One region of the Thiomicrorhabdus immobilis genome, then DNA from elsewhere that is predicted to be linked to it. Evidence: predicted binding sites of a transcription regulator. Region 1 holds the regulator's gene; each other region holds the start of a gene.
The links. Region 1 encodes PhoB, which activates phosphate uptake and scavenging genes when phosphate is short. Its sites were predicted from a motif close to GNNTGTCATAAAACTGTCANAT; they were not measured.

Region 1 (5,800 bases):
ATAGAGAACTGTCTTTGGCAAATGAAAAGGTGGCGATTGAAGTTAAGAATTGGAACCTTTATTACGGCAAAAAACAGGCTCTAAATAATATCACTATGAGTCTGCCGGAAAACCGTGTGACTGCGTTTATCGGTCCGTCTGGTTGTGGAAAGTCTACCTTGTTGCGTTGTTTTAACCGTATGAATGATTTGATTGATATCGTGAATGTCGATGGTGAAATGACACTTCATGGCGATGATATGTACGCTAAAAACATGGATGTGGCAGCGTTACGCCGTCGTGTTGGTATGGTGTTCCAAAAACCAAACCCTTTTCCCAAATCCATCTACGAAAATGTTTGTTATGGTTTGAGACTGCAAGGCATTAAAGATAAGGCGACATTGGATGAGTCTGTTGAATGGGCTTTGAAAGGGGCTGGACTTTGGGATGAGGTGAAAGATCGTTTAGATGAAAATGCCTTAGGTATGTCTGGCGGTCAGCAACAGCGTTTATGTATTGCGCGCGCGATTGCGATTAAGCCGGAAGTTTTATTGCTTGATGAGCCTACTTCCGCTCTGGACCCTATCTCAACCTTGGCGATTGAGGAGTTGATTTTTGAGTTGAAAAAGGAGTTCACGATTTTAATCGTGACGCACAATATGCAACAAGCTGCCCGTGTTTCAGATTATACGGCGTTTATGTATATGGGTGATTTAATTGAATATACCGATACGGATAGTCTGTTTACAAATCCTCAGGTCAAGCGTACAGAAGACTATATTACTGGCCGTTACGGTTAATTTAAGCATAGGGCTGGAAAATTAAATTTAGCAGTATGTTAGTTAAGATTAAGTAGGGTGGATAGCATGGAAAAAACAGGTTTTAAATCGCATATATCTGGACAATATAACCGCAATCTGGAAGAACTTTTCAACCAAGTCCTTGAAATGGGCGGGCTGGTTGAAAGTCAGTTGGAAAATGCCGTTGAAGCGATTAAAGGCGAAAACAGAAGTTTAGCTAAACAAGTCAAGCAGCTAGACAAGGCTGTGAACAAGGATGAAATCGAAATCGATCGACTATGCGCACGCGTTTTAGCTCGTCAGCAACCCACCGCATCGGATTTGCGTTTAGTGGTGAGTGCGATTCGTATAGCGGTTGATTTGGAGCGTATTGGGGATGAAGCCGTCAATACCTCTAAATTGGCGATTAAGATGGCAAAAGTGAAAGAGATTCCATGCGATACTTTGCCTGGATTCAATGGCTTGATGGAAATCATCGCCATCGATTTAACCATGTTGAAGAAAGTGCTGAATAGTTTTGCGCAATTGGATACTTCAGCTTTATCTGAAATTGTGGATTATGAAACCCATGTCGATGCGATTAAAGCCAAGGCGTTGGTTGAAATTCAATATTCACTGAATAACAATACCGAAGCTTTGGCTGAATATATTATGCAAATGATCTATTCGATTCGTGCCGCTGAACGCATTTCATCGCATATTCTGAATATCTGTGAAAGCATTGTATACTTGGTTAAAGGTCTTCATGTCCGTAATATGAACGCTGAGAAATTAAAGCAGTTCATAGACGATGTAAATGCTGAGTCGGTTTAATAGGTTTTGATAAATGGCAGTCAGTATAATTGATTGCCGTTGATTGTTATTGGTTATAGTAAGTCGCTGTTTTGGAGAGCACTTTGAGTCAAAATAAAATCTTAATCATTGAAGATGAGCCCGCTATCCGTGATATGTTGAAATTCACATTGACCTCATCGGATTATGCGGTAAATGAAGCGAGCAATGCGGAGGAGGGGTGGAAATCTGCCCTTGCCGATAAACCGGATTTGATTTTGCTGGACTGGATGATGCCTGGAACCTCTGGGGTTGTGTTGGCGGAGCGTTTCCGAAAGAATGATCAAACCGCCAATATACCGATTATCATGCTGACGGCTCGCGGAGAAGAGAGCGACCAGGTGCAGGGGTTTGATGCCGGGGCGGATGATTATGTGGTGAAACCGTTCTCTCCACGAGCATTAGTGGCAAGAGTCCAAGCTTTGCTCAGACGTCAATCCAATCAAAAGGCTAATACGGATCAGATTTCCGCAGGCAATATGCGTCTAGACTTGGAAAGCCATCGTTTTTATGTCAGTGATGAAGAGATTAAGCTTGGGCCAACCGAGTTTAAACTGGTACATTTTTTTATGACACATCCGAATAGGGTCTTCTCTAGAACCCAGCTGCTTGATCATGTTTGGGGTGTGAATGTCGTGGTGGAAGAGCGTACGGTCGATGTACATATCCGTCGATTACGAAAACTACTGGAGCCAACCCTTGTTGCGGATTATATTCAGACAATAAGAGGCTCAGGCTATCGTTTCTCGGTGGTTGAGGGTTAATTTTGTTATCCAATGGCATTAAACGTGAACTGACGTGGATAGTCTTTTTTGCTTGGCTATTAATGTTTTTTGCATGGTTAACTGACTTATGGATCCAGTCGCTGTTTATTTTCATCTTGTTCTATATCGGTCGCCAGCTATGGAGTATGCGTAAATTCGAAAACTGGATGGACGGCCGTAAAGCCAATTCCTACCCTCCAGCGTCCGGTCTTTGGAGCGAACTCACTTATTTGGTCTCCAAAAAACAGCGAGCCTTGGAAAAACACGCAGACCTAAATTTATATAAGTCAGAACAATTCAAAGCCGCGTCTATGTTGATTCCAGACGCCATCGTCTCTTTAGACGAGGGGAATCATATCGAATGGTTCAATACGGTCTCCAAATCGTTAATCGGAGTGCGTCGTCAAGATGTGGGGCACAAAATCGAATCGGTCATCCGTCAGCCTGAGTTTATCCAATACTTGAAGTTACAGGATTTTGATAAGTCACTCACCTTAAATTCGCTTTACAAGCAATCCCGTACCTTCGAAATGCAAGTGATTCCGTATTTTGAAAGTCATAAATTGTTGGTGGTGCGTGACATCACCGAACTGTACCAGTTAGCGCAGATCCGTCGCGATTTCATTGCCAATGCCTCTCATGAGTTAAGGACTCCATTAACGGTTTTACGTGGCTATTTGGAAGTGATGCTCGATACTCCAGGTGAGCATCAAACAACCTGGAAATTACCTCTAGAGCATATGGAAACCCAATCTTTGCGTATGCAGGCAATTATCGAAGACCTATTGACGCTATCCACAATTGAAGCGGACTCAATTACCGCGGTCAAAGAGATGGTGGATGTCCCTAAGATGCTGCATCAACTAGAAGAAGATGCCCGTCAACTCGGTAATGAGAACCATCATTTTGTCTTTGATATTGACGATGCTTTGGTTATCAAAGGGTTTGCCGAACCGTTGAAAAGTGTCTTTATGAATTTGGTCTCCAACGCGGTGCGTTACTCCCCGGAAGGGGGGGCGATTTCGGTACGCTGGTTCAAAGAGAACAATACCGTCGTTTATGAGGTAGAGGACGAAGGTTTAGGGGTTGCTCAAGAACACATTCCTCGTCTAACGGAACGTTTTTATCGGGTTGATAAAGATCGTTCGCGGGTGACTGGTGGTACCGGCTTAGGTTTGGCTATCGTTAAGCATGTTTTGGAACGTCATCACGGTAAACTGGTTATTGATAGTGTTCTAGGTAAGGGAAGTGTGTTTCGTTGCGAATTCCCGGTGAAATAACGGGAAATGACGGTTTAGGTCGGTTATTAGCTAGGTTCGTTAGGCTCATTAGATTCATTAGGTTCATTAGGTTCATTAGGTTCGTGGCACAGGTTTATCGCTTGCTAGTCCTCAGTGTTAGTTCATTTACCCTTTTTAACGCTACCAGGCCTGGTAGGTTATCTGCAATCATAAATCCCGCAATATATGACAACTATAAATAACAGCTATAAAAAAAGGGCTGATGAAAGCCCTTTTTCGATTGGTTCAAAAATGTTGCTAATAAGCTTTATGGCAACATCATGCCTCGAATCATAAAGTAAATGATCGCCGCTAAGGTGGCTGAAGCTGGAACGGTAATGACCCATGCCGCTACGATTTTCAAGAAAGCGGAACGTTTCACTAGCTCTTTTTGGTAGACTTTATCCAACGATTTACGTTCTTTTTTGGTCAGCGATATCTCGGCTTCTTTCTCTTTTAACTGCGCCAATAACGCTTTTTTACCTTCTAATGATGCATTCTCAAAACGCCAAATATACTCTTCAACCTCTTGCTGGTCAGCACCTTGGTGGTGATCACGAATCTGCTGAATAGTTTTAGCATAACTACGCTTTAGGTATTCTCGCAAGAAGCCGACACCAAAGACACCCCCGACGGCAATATGAGTTGAACTGACCGGTAAGCCAAGCTGTGAAGCGACAATTACGGTGATTGCCGCCGCCATTGCAATAGAGAAGGCTCGCATTTGATCCAGTTCGGTGATCTCGGTACCAACGGTACGGATGAGTTTAGGGCCAAACAGCAATAGACCTAAAGAGATACCGATGGCACCAATCATCATAACCCATAAAGGTATCTCTGCCTTAGAGTGAATACCTCCCGTTTGCACGGCGTCATAGATGGCCGCTAAAGGCCCAACGGCATTTGCCACATCGTTGGCACCATGGGCAAAACTTAATAAAGCCGCCGCAAAAATAAGAGGGAAAGTGAATAGGGTATTGACACTGGCTTTGGAGTTTTCTAAACGCTCAGCTTGACGGGCAATCAATGGCTTAATCGTAAGATAAGCGATGGTCGCAATCGCAAAACCAATGGCGGTAGCCGTCATAAAGTCGACTTTCCAGATTTTCTTTAGGCCTTTAAGGATCAAGTAAGTAGAGAACGACCAGACCATAATCGCGATTAGGATAGGCAGCATCTTCTTGGCGGCAGCTACCATGTCGTCTTTATAGGTGATGCTGCGTTTAATCCAGTAGAGGAAGCCTGCGGCGATGATACCCCCGATAACAGGTGAGATAATCCAGCTAGCGGCAATCGCTCCCATTTTATCCCAGTTGGCAATGGACCAGCCAGCAGCAGCAATACCCGCACCCAATACGCCACCTACAATTGAGTGGGTCGTTGAAACTGGTGCACCCATTGCGGTGGCTAAGTTCAACCATAAAGCGCCGGCCAATAAGGCGGCGATCATTAGCCAGATAAAGGTATCACTGTCACCGATCATCGCCGGATCAATAATGCCTTTTTTAATGGTACTGACGACATCTCCGCCGGCAATCAAAGCGCCGGAAGATTCAAATATGGCGGCAAGGATGATGGCGCCGGTCAGGGTCAAGGCTTTAGAGCCGACGGCTGGCCCAACATTGTTTGCGACATCATTGGCACCGATGTTCAGCGCCATGTAGCCACCAATCATGGCTGCAACAACCAGTTCAATACTGACTTGACCGGTTCCTGTTTGCAAATTCGAGGCAAACAGAATAATCATAATAATAAAGAGAAGGGCAGTCCCGAAGCGGAACATTTCTTTGCGACCACGTGAAGTGGCGTTTTCAATATCGTTTAAATCACGAAATTCCATAGCATTAGCTCTATTTTAACTGATAGTGTGTAACGGAGGGATTGTATAAAAATTTGCTATTGAGGGGGAGAATTATTACAGAAATATGACAAGTAATTAATCTCAATTAGTTTCTATTTGATGGCGCTGAGTAATGTTACTTAGTTATCTTGTCACGAATCTGTCATATTTGTGTCAAGTTTGTTTTATGTGGACTTTCTATAATTTGCTCCGTTAAGAAACAAAACAATTTAATTTTCTATTTGGAGTATAACCATGAAAAAAGCCAACATTTTAATGGCAATGGGTCTTGCGGCTTCTGTTGCA
Region 2 (5,800 bases), 400 kb from region 1:
TCAAATAATTCTGACTCATTAATTTTTTATCGGTATAGCGTTTTAGACTCCATATGTACGCGATTAACAAACTCAAAAGCAATTGTGATACGAACAAGTTCATAAGCAGTTTGATATCTGCATCTGATTCAAAAATGTGCCAATACCAGGGCTCGGGTTTAGGTAATGAGGCAATCAATTCGAAATGTCCTGACTTATTCACAACCGAGTTCTCATCCAACAAATCACCATCTTCTAAAAGATCGATCTGCCTGACTTCCATGAAGTAACCCGCCTCTTCCCAAGTTCCATCTTGTTTTTGGTCAGAGAATAGTCGCTTTGCCAATCCCGGAAAACTTTTTTCTACAGTATCTTTCTCAAAACCGAGCAGACGACCAAAACTCCGCGCACCATCTGGCGGAATAAGCCAATCCCCTTTTTGATTGACCAACCAAAGTTTTTGGTTTCCAAATTTATTTATACCCGTTAATTGCTCAAGCAAATAGTTCCCATTGAAATTAATAACAATCAAACCAATGCGATTGTCTTGCTTATCAAAAACAGGGCTAGCAATCCTGATAGTAGGTTTAATTGGCACCTCAATGCGGCCAAATTCGATATTTAAATCAAACTCAGAAATAAAAATAGACTGATTGTTTAATTTACTTGATTCAATAAAATAATCACGGTGAGATTTATTTTGTAGTGCATTTTTAGGTACCACTACAATATTGTCTCCTTCACGGTTCACTCGGACTTTTTCAAAACCGTCATTACCGATAAAACGGACTTGCATCAACTCTTTATGGTACCTAATAAAAGAAGAGAACTGGTTTTGTAGATATGAGATTCTTTTCTCTTCAGAAAACTCAGAGAGGGATTGCTGACTGGCCAAAAAAAGGGTATTTTGTACCATATGATTGACCCAATTTTGAGCATTAACATAGCCTTTAGAAATTAATTGCTGATTTTGGTTTTTTATGATTTCTGCGTTTTTTACAGCTTGATCGTTTTGGTACCAAGATAAAAAAACAAATACCACCAATAGCGATACCATAAACACAAAAATAAAGCTTTGCAGGAAACCTTTGGCAAACGTCATGTTTTGCTCCTAAAAAATGACAGCATATTCATTTTGCCATTTTTTATTCAATTTTTGGTAGTCAATTAAAAAAACGGCATCAATCTTTTCTTTATAAGAAAAAGTAATCTTTATAATTACCCTAGACTCATTACACAATCTATTAAGTTAAAAACCCATCCAAATGATTACAAAGGCGTAATTCATTCATATATAAACTCACCACAAAGTAAATTTACGCTAAAAAGGTTTTATTTATGTCGACTTATCTCATTGCTCCCGATAGTTTTAAAGGTTCATTAGACGCCTCCCAGTTCTGCGAAATCGCCACCCAGGTTATTCACAACTTTGACCCCAATGCGGTGGTGTTTTCACGCCCGATGTCAGATGGCGGTGAAGGTTTTGTAGAGAGTTTTACTTTTGCCGATGCGGGAGAGGAAAAGTCGATTTGGGTGGCTGGCCCGCTCGGTAAAAAGGTCAAAGCTAAATTTGCCTGGCAAGCCGATACCCAAACCGCTATTGTTGAAATGGCGCAAGCGTCGGGGATTACCAAAATTCCGCGTCCAGATTTAAACCCTTTGAACACCCACACCTACGGTACTGGACAAATCATTCAGGCCGCGATTGATTTAGGTGCTAAAAAGATCATCTTAGGTTTGGGTGGCTCCGCTACCAATGATGGTGGAGTCGGAGCATTAATGGCATTAGGCGTGCCATTGTTAGACAGCAAAGACCAGCCGATTAATTTGGGTGGCGCCGCATTGAAAAACCTAGCCAAGATTGGTGAAATCCCAACACATCTATTGGACATCGAGTGGGAAATCGCTTGCGATGTCACCAATCCGCTATTGGGTGAACACGGTGCAACCTATGTATTTGGCCCGCAAAAAGGCGCGCAGACAGCGCAACTTGAACTGCTTGAAAAAGCTCTGGAAAACTACGCTCAGATTCTGGAAAAACACACCGGAAAACCGGTGCATTTAGAAGCGGGTTCCGGTGCGGCCGGAGGCATGGCCGCCGGGTTTATGGGGTTGTTGAATGCCAAACTGACTCCGGGTTTTGATGTCATCAACGCCACACTTAAGTTGGATGAACTTTTAGCGAACGAAAAAATCGATTACATCTTCACCGGTGAAGGTCGTTTTGATAGCCAAACCCGTTTTGGCAAACTCCCCCTACGAATCGCCGAACTCGGCAACCAACATAATGTACCGACCATCGGCATTTGCGGCAGTTTGACCTGCTCGGTTGACGACTTACCTGAGTTCAAAGCGATTTTTAGCATCGTCAATAAAATCATGAACGAGTTTGAGGCGATGGGCAATGCCCCTTATCTTTTACAACAAACCCTTTATTCTGTGATGAGAATTCTGAAATAACAGACCATACAAGTCGCAATAAAGCCAAATAAACCTCGAGTCCGCCTTTCTAAATAATCCACCAGGCCTGGTCAGTTTAGAGATTACCAGGCCTGTTAACTCCTGAAACACCCGTCATCAAGCCGTTACACAACTGTCACATTGCAGTAAAAACCAATCTGTAAGATAGCCTCATTAAGTTCCACAAAAGTCATTACCACTTTTAAAGAAGGCTGAAAATGAACTCATCGACCACACTTGATGCGCTTACCCAAACTCCTAAAACCAAAACGTTGCTTGATTCTGCTGTAAACAACACCTCCATATTCAGTCGTAAAGGCTTTTTAGACCGATTGTTCACCACCTGGTTTGACCGTTTGGTGTATCCACAGATTTGGGAAGATCCTGAAGTGGACATTCAAGCCTTACAAATCAACAATCAATCACGCGTTTTTACTATCTCTTCTGGCGGTTGCAATGTTTTGAATTACTTAACCGAACAACCTGAATTGATTGAAGTGGTTGACCTAAATGAAGCCCATATTGCTTTAATCAAATTAAAACTGGTAGCGATTGAACACCTACCTAATTCAGAAGCTTTTTTTGATTTTTTCGGCAAAGCCAATCTGCTAAAGAACCTGGACCGCTATGAGGCTTATATCAAGCCACACTTGGATAATGAAACTTTGGCATACTGGGAGTCTAAGGAAAGACCATGGAGCAAGAAACGTATTACGTATTTCACCAACGGTTTTTATAAGCACGGTCTTTTGGGTCATTTTATCGGCTTGATTCACTGGACCGGAAAACGTCTAGGTTATGATATTTCTAAAATCATGCAGGCGCGTACCTTAGAAGAGCAACAACAAGGGTTTGATCAGCATGTTGCGCCAATCTTTGATACTAAATTGCTCAAGTTTCTATGCAACCGTTCCATGGTCATGTATAGCCTAGGCATCCCTCCGGCACAATTTGATGAAATGGATAAACAGTCTCAAGATTCAAAGTTAGGCATGCACAACTTACTCAAGGAACGTGCCCGTCAATTGGCTTGCGACTTCCCGTTAGATGAAAACTACTTTGCTTGGCAGGCATTTAATCGCGAATACGACATAAAACACCGCAAAGCCATACCGCGATATCTAAAAAAAGAGGCCTTTGCGGTTTTAAAAAGCAACCAGAGCAAGGTCAAGGTTAGCCATACCTCTATGACCGAACGTTTGAAATCATTACCGGACAACAGCTTAAACGCCTACCTGTTCTTGGATGCTCAAGACTGGATGGATGAACGCCAATTGACCGAACTTTGGCAAGAGGTGAATCGCACCGCTATGCCGAATGCGAGAGTGGTATTTAGAACGGCAGGTGAAACCTCACCATTGGAAACCAAGCTAGCCGATGAGATCCTTAACCAATGGCAAACCAACCAAGAAAACAACCAGGCCTGGACAAAACAAGACCGTTCGGGGATTTATGGTGGTGTGCATCTCTATATTCGCAAACCACACAACCAATCAATGCAACATTCACAACAAACCTTAATGTTCGGTGAATAAAAGCCATGATGTTCAGTAGCAATGACAGTTTAAACGCCTTTCATCCATCGAGAATCTATGTCGAAATCTTACTGAACCTAGGTCTTGATAAAGCCATACCGAATGTGCACACTCAAATCGACATGCTTACCATTGATAATCAGCCTGTTCCCATCACTTTGAACCATGAAGAGTATGACAACAGCTACGTCTGTTCTCCTTACACAGCCTATATCTCTTACGCACAAGATGAATTACCACTGATTCAATCCAAAACTCAGCGCCGGTTGTTTTGGGGAGCGATTCGTTTGGCGGATAAACTGTTGAAATGGGCTAAAATCAACCAAACCTTATCCATCAACAACTGGTTGGTTTCCACCAATTTACCGCCAAATTGGTCAAACCAAAGCCTGCAGAAGTTGACGGCTGATTTAATACAACGTTATCCACATCACAGTTTTAATATACGTTCGTTAAATCCATACAACCACCCCCAGCTAATCAAAAACCTAAAAGCGCAAGGCTGGCTGATGATACCGGCCCGCCAAGTGTATCTTTTTGACAATAAGGACCGCCAATGGTGGCAACGCAGCCACACTAAACGTGACCAGAAATTGTTGCAGAAAACCCATTTACAACACCTTAAACCCGAAGAACATCAGCAAGCGGATTTTACTGAAATTGAACACTGCTTTACGCAACTGTTTATCGAAAAACACTCCTCATTCAATCCACAATTTACCGCGGCTTATCTTTATCAAATGCACCTTAAGGGCTTGATGAGATTCCACAGTTTTAGAGACCCTAAATCGCAACGGATTATCGCCTCCATTGGCTTGTTTACCCAGCAAGAGATCATCACCACCCCCATGGTTGGCTACGACACCCACCTACCCAAAAATCTAGGGCTTTACCGCCTATTGATGGCGGTACTTTTAAAAGAGACTTATGATTCTGAAAAAATGATGAACTTGAGTTCCGGGGCGGGCAATTTTAAAAGCGCTCGTGGCGGTTTGCCTACGATTGAATACACGGCGTTTTACATTAACCACTTATCATGCAAACGTAAATTGATTATGCTTTGTTTTGCCAAACTGCTCAATAAATTCGCACCCAAGGTCTTTGCCGAAAATCAGATTTAAACACAGACTCTACCAGGCCTGGTTGCTTTCATTTTTGGTGTTTTAAAACTCTTAATTAGCCCTTAATTAACGTTTAATTAGCGTTTGATTCTGATATTCATTGATTATTCTGATGATTAATCTCAACCCAACGCAATAACTTAATCTCGCCGTCTAAAGTCTCAACAATCGCGGTACAGGACTCGACCCAATCGCCACAATTCAAATACTGAACATCGTCAATCATTCTGATTTCCGGATGATGGATATGTCCGCAGATAACACCAGAAAACCCCTGTTCCTTGCAATCTTTGACCACCGCCTCTTCGTAAGCGGAGATAAATGAAACCGCCCCTTTAACCTTGTGTTTCACGTAAGAAGAGAGCGACCAATACCCCATACCGAATTTACGTCGAAGTTGGTTGAAGTAACGGTTAATGATAATCAAGGTTTCGTAACTCCAATCTCCCAATAAGGCGAGCCATTTCTGGGTTTGAATGACACCATCATATTTATCACCATGCACGACCAGAAATCGCTCACCGTTTTGGGCTTGGAACACCGTCTCATCGCACAGCTCGATATTGCCAAAATCCAAGCCGGAGTAACGCCGTAAAAAATCATCATGGTTTCCGGTCACATAGACCACATCGGTACCGCGTTTGGACATCGTCAAGATCCTGCGGATCACATTGGTATGGCTTTGCGGCCAAAACATGCGTTTCT
Region 3 (5,800 bases), 1.2 Mb from region 1:
GCGGATATCGATTTTGGCGAAATCCTCGATTTTTTGGCACTTGATCCGCAAACCAAAAATATTTTGCTCTATATTGAAGGTATAGCCAATTCTCGCCAATTTATGAGTGGGTTGAAAGCCGCTGCACGAATGAAACCCGTGGTGCTGTTAAAGTCCGGGCGTATGCCAGAGGGCTCCAAAGCGGCGGTTTCCCATACGGGCGCTTTGGTTGGCGGGGATGAGGTATTCAGCGCCGCAATCGAACGTTCTGGTGCGGTGCGTGCACAATCGATTGCACAGCTGTTTGCCGCCGCGAAATCGCTATCCCATAATATCCAAATAAAGAGCAACCGTTTGGCCATTTTGACCAATGGCGGCGGGCCTGGGGTGATGGCAACCGACCGTGCCGCTGAACTGGGTGTGAAAATGCCGGAAATCAGTGAATCGAGCATGCAGAAACTCAATGTGTTCTTACCCGCACATTGGTCGCATGGCAACCCGGTTGATATTTTGGGAGATGCTACGGCTGAGCGTTATGTTCAAGCATTGGATGTCTTGCAAAACGATGAGCAATTTGACGGCACTTTGATTCTGCTAACACCGCAAGCGATGAGTGATCCTTCTGGAATAGCCCAAGCGATTATCGACTACAGCAAAGCCGCTAACATCGCTAAGCCTATTTTCACCGCTTGGTTGGGTGAGTCTTTAGTGAGTGAGGCGCGTGAACGGTTTAGTAAAGCCAAAATTCCGACCTTTAGAACTCCAGAATCCGCGGTGGAGGCGTTTAGCTTTATTTCGACCTACCATCAGAACCAGGCGTTATTGATGCAATCACCCGCACCAGCTGACCAATGTTGTAAACAATCGGATGTGTCGGGGGCGCGCGCGATTATTGAAACGGTATTGAGCGAACATCGCAGTATTTTAAGCAGTACCGAAACCCGTGCCATCATGCATGCGTTTGGCGTGCCCATCACACCGGCAATAGAAGTTAACTCACCCAGCCAAGCGATGGTTGCTGCAGAGTCGTTGGGGTTTCCGGTAAGTTTAAAAATCAATTCGCCCGACCTGACCCATAAGTCGGATGTGGGGGGCGTTAAGCTCAATTTAAGCACGGTTCAAGAAGTGCGTAGCGAATATAGCAAGATGGTGAAGCGCATTCAAGCTGAGCAACCGCAAGCCACCATTCATGGGGTGACGGTTGAACCGATGTTTAAACGCCCGCATGTACGTGAGTTGTTGATTGGCGTGATGCGTGACCCGGTTTTTGGTCCGGCAATTACCTTTGGAAGTGGGGGTACCAGTGTTGAGGTGATTAATGACAATGCGGTCGCGCTACCGCCGCTAAATGAGTTTTTAGCTCAAAAAATGATTAAGCAGACTAAGGTGTCCAAAATGCTTAAGGCGTTTAGAGGGTTGCCGGAAGTTGACCATGCCGCCATTGTCAGTGTGTTGCTAAGAATTTCGGATATGGTGGCGCAGCTACCGGAGATTATTGAATTAGACATTAATCCTCTGTTTGCGGATGAGAATGGCGTGATGGCCGTTGATGCCCGTATTACGGTGCAGGCTCCTCCTGTTAACCACAAGCCCTATCAACATATGGCGATCCATCCTTACCCCAGCGAATTGATTAAATCGCTTGAAACCCATAGTGGTTTAGCGATTACCCTGCGCCCAATCCGCCCTGAAGATGCTGAACTGGAGTTGGATTTTGTGCATAACCTCTCGGAGCGTAGCCGTTATTTGCGTTTTATGAACAGCCTGCAAACCTTGTCACCACAGATGCTGTCACGCTTTACTCAGATTGATTATGACCGTGAAATGGCGTTCATTGCCACCACGGAAGACAAAAATGGTAAAAATATTGAGATTGGCGTAACACGTTATACCACTAATCCAGATGGTAAAAGCTGTGAAATGGCGGTTGTGGTGCGTGATGACTATCAGCATCAAGGGGTGGCCAGCGCATTGTTGGCGAGTTTGATTCAGCATGCAAAATCAAAAGGTCTGCAGATCATGATGGGGGAGGTTTTAGCGGAAAACGGTTCAATGATAGAGTTGGTGAAGCAGCATAACTTTACCGTTAAAAACATGGCGGATGACTCCACCGTAGTTGAGATAGAGTTAAATCTGAATAAGGCCTAAAAAGCCCTAAAAGGTCTTAAATAGTCTTAAATCGTTAACGCGTTTGAAGTTTTATTAAAGAAGCAAATAGCTGGGTTATAAAATTACCAGGCCTGCTAGGATTCATTTTCAAGACCGTTAGGAAGTGAAAACCGCAAGTTGAAACCAATGAAAAACGGCCATTTAGCATAAGCTTAAATGGCCGTTTTTATTTTAATATTTGCAGTCGTTGGCTATAAGGAGAAATCGCTAAAGTCGTCAGTGCCTACTTTTGAATCCACTTGTCCAACCAGGTATGAACTGATTTCTGATTCCTGTGGCGCGACTTGTACGTTATCACTGACCAACCAGTTGTTCATCCACGGTAATGGGTTGCTTTTACTATCGAAAATCGGCTCAAGGCCAATCGCTTTTAGACGAACATTGGTGATGTATTCCACATAGTCTTTCAATATGCTGGCATTCAGACCAATCATCGAGCCGTTTTTAAACAGGTACTCCGCCCACTGCTTCTCTTGTTCCGCGGCTTCGCGGAAGATTTGGTAAGTGGCTTCTAATTGTTCTTTCGCAATCTCCGCCATTTCCGGATCGTCTCTACCATCGGCCATCATGGTAATCATATTTTGAGTACCTGATAGGTGTAGCGCCTCATCACGGGCAATCAACTTGATGACCTTAGCGTTACCTTCCATCAATGAACGTTCGGCAAACGAGAAGCTACAAGCGAACGAGACGTAAAAACGAATCGCTTCCAATACGTTAACCGATACGATCGTCAGGTAAAGCATGGTCTTAATCTTTTTACGGAAATCATGGTCTTTAGCGATGTCGATTTGATTAGCGTACATGTGATTGGTCAGGGCAATCAGTTCATCGTAATACTCAGTGACACTTTTAGCGCGTTTTACAATCTCTTCATTGGTGACAATATCATCAAACACCAACGATGGGTCAGCCACGATATTGCGGATAATGTGGGTGTAAGAACGGCTGTGGATGGTTTCCGAAAACGCCCAGGTTTCAATCCAGGTTTCAAGTTCCGGTAAGGAAACCAACGGTAATAAAGCCACGTTAGGTGAACGACCTTGCACCGAATCCAATAAGGTTTGATATTTAAGGTTGCTGATGAAAATATGTTTTTCGTTCTCAGGGAGTTCCGAGTATTCGGTACGGTCGCTCGATAAATCCACTTCTTCAGGACGCCAGAAAAAACTCAATTGCTTTTCAATCAATTTTTCAAAAAACGGGTATTTTTGCTGGTCATAACGTGCAACGTTAACGTTTTGCCCAAAGAACATAGGCTCTTTCAAAGCATCGTTAGTTGAACGACAGAATGTAGAATAAGTGTGTTTATCTTGGCAGCTCATGTACTGTTCACCTAATACGTATTGGGAATAAATTTAGTCGAAACATTGTAGTACAGTTTTGTATTTATGAACAGTTCGCAAAGAGCCTTTTTGTGCTTTATATCGCCTATATAGTGGTTGTTTTTTTTAATGCCACAAGATAAAAGTTTTATGGCGAACTCTCAATCAAGCGATTTTGCTTGGCTTTAACTCTGTGATTTCAGATAATGAAATCTCATTTAGGTTTCAAAGTGCTATCAGAGAGGATAAGCATGTCGTTCAAAGAAAAGCTGATTTGGTTACAGGGTAAGAAGGTTGCGGTATGTGATACCGATAAAACCCGTGCGGCTGAAATAAAAGCTTTTTTGCAACATTATGGTGTTGATGTGATTTGGATGAGAACGGCTCAAGAGATGTTGGCCGATTTAGAATCGCGTCGTTATTCAACACATCGAGTCTTTTTTGCGGTGTTTGTCTCGGCTGATTTGGCTCATAATTTAAGTCAGCCTTGGGCAGAAATCGTTAAGGTCAATCCGAGCATTTTAAAAGCGCCGTTAATTCTGATGGGCTCGAGCCAGCAAATAAGTGATTCGGCGGATTTGATGAAAGCCGGTTATTTTGCCCACTGCCTAATCAATCCTATTTCCCCGCATGAAATGTTAAGGGTCTTAAGGCGTCTAAACCGCTGGAACGCGATGCGAGGTGATACGACGCCAGCAGCAATCTTGGCGAAATGAGCCTTAAGGTATTTCGCTATTTCAATGAAGATTTTGGATATTACCAGGCCTGGTGGGTTTAAATTTTTTGCGTTTGTAAAACAGCAAAAACCTAGCTGTTAATGATAAACACCTTTTCTAACGCGTCTACACCTTTTCGGCTAAACGGCTTTTCTTCTACTTTGGTGACTTTGGCAAACGGTTCGAATAGTGAACGGACTTCTTGTTCGCTGACCGAAAACGGCGGCCCAGGCATTTTTGATTGGTCATATTCCATGGTGACCAATAAGTACTGGGTTTTGGCGGGCAAGATTGCCTGTAAATGAGAGACATAGTCTTGGCGCATTTTTTCTGGCAACGCCACTAAAGCGGCACGGTCGTACACCAGTTTGATATCTTGACACTGTTCAGCGGTTAAATGAAAAAAATCACCACACAATAACGTCATATCCGGCATTTTGTAGCCACAATGGTTGGCTTGTTGAATCGCTTCGGCTTGCAAATTGTTTTCTGCCAAAAACTCCTCCAACGCTTTAGGGCTTAATTCAATCCCTAATACCGCATGGCCTTGTTGAGCCAACCACAACATATCCAGCGTTTTACCACACAGTGGCACCAACACTTTTTCATCACCCTCTAATTGCAGTTTTGGCCAATGACTTTTCAAATACTCATTGATATCCGCCTGGTGAAACCCCACAACACCACTGGCCCACATATCGTGCCAAAAATTTGCTTCCATTAATCCATTCCTTTATAGCTAAGCCTTTATAATATGGGGCATATATTAACACAGAGCCGGGTTTCACTTAATCAATGATGCCGAACTGAGCTTTCTCAAAACAAGAACCAAATCCAATGAATCACGACAAAAACCACGACAAAAATCAAGACGAGAATCACAACACGTTTTCACCCTCAAGCCATCCTCAACCAGCGCTTAAAATCTGGCAAAAGAATTGGTTTAAAAACCTGCTGACGGTAGTCATTTTTATTGGGGTGTTCCTTTCAGTTCGCCCTTTTATGCAAGGTGACGTGATTCACGGTCAAGCGCCAATCATGCACGTCACATCTATCACCGGTAAGACCTTGGATTTGCAGGCGATGAACCAACAAGGTAAACCGGTATTGGTACATATTTGGGCAACCTGGTGTCCGATTTGCCAAGTGAGCAAAGGCGGTATTGAATCGGTTGCCGAAGACTATGCGGTGATCAATATCGCGACTCAGTCGGCAGACGATGAACAACTCCTGACCTACGCTCAAGAGAATCAGATGAATCCGGATTTTATCGTCAACGATTTAGAAGGCCATTGGCTCAAAACCTTTGGTGCCAAAGCGGTACCTGCGGATTTTGTGGTTGCGCCTAACGGTGAAATCAAATTCATTGAGGTGGGCTTTACTACCGCTTGGGGTTTACGCTTACGACTTTGGTGGGCAGGTTTGGTAGATAAAAATACACCGATTACTGGGGTTCAACCATGAAATATGATGGCATGGTTATTCACAGCACGCGTGATGAATTTGGCTTAATCGAGGTGGTGGATAATCGCGTTACTCGAAAACTGCATTTTGATTCGCCCATTGAGCAGAGCTGTTTATACCTCAATGCGCCGATGACGTTGAATTTTG

Region 2: a site for PhoB is predicted at 2,560-2,581, ahead of L6421_RS01345 (BtaA family protein). Genes of this name have one in related genera too.
Region 3: a site for PhoB is predicted at 3,611-3,632, ahead of nrdB (class Ia ribonucleoside-diphosphate reductase subunit beta). Genes of this name have one in related genera too.

What each region holds. Positions count from the first base shown of each region.
Region 1 is NZ_AP024202.1:723,415-729,214, forward strand. Features, by position in the region: gene pstB (phosphate ABC transporter ATP-binding protein PstB) at 1-779, shown strand, start outside; gene phoU (phosphate signaling complex protein PhoU) at 846-1,592, shown strand; gene phoB (phosphate regulon transcriptional regulator PhoB) at 1,676-2,374, shown strand; gene phoR (phosphate regulon sensor histidine kinase PhoR) at 2,377-3,654, shown strand; gene L6421_RS03170 (inorganic phosphate transporter) at 3,923-5,494, opposite strand; gene L6421_RS03175 (PstS family phosphate ABC transporter substrate-binding protein) at 5,750-5,800, shown strand, end outside.
Region 2 is NZ_AP024202.1:326,361-332,160, reverse strand. Features, by position in the region: gene L6421_RS01355 (response regulator) at 1-1,081, opposite strand, end outside; gene L6421_RS01350 (glycerate kinase) at 1,318-2,439, shown strand; gene L6421_RS01345 (BtaA family protein) at 2,658-3,974, shown strand; gene L6421_RS01340 (GNAT family N-acetyltransferase) at 3,980-5,095, shown strand; gene L6421_RS01335 (UDP-2,3-diacylglucosamine diphosphatase) at 5,193-5,800, opposite strand, start outside.
Region 3 is NZ_AP024202.1:2,055,093-2,060,892, reverse strand. Features, by position in the region: gene L6421_RS09380 (bifunctional acetate--CoA ligase family protein/GNAT family N-acetyltransferase) at 1-2,127, shown strand, start outside; gene nrdB (class Ia ribonucleoside-diphosphate reductase subunit beta) at 2,340-3,473, opposite strand; gene L6421_RS09370 (DNA-binding transcriptional response regulator) at 3,725-4,189, shown strand; gene L6421_RS09365 (thiopurine S-methyltransferase) at 4,281-4,910, opposite strand; gene L6421_RS09360 (redoxin domain-containing protein) at 5,027-5,653, shown strand; gene L6421_RS09355 (spermidine synthase) at 5,650-5,800, shown strand, end outside.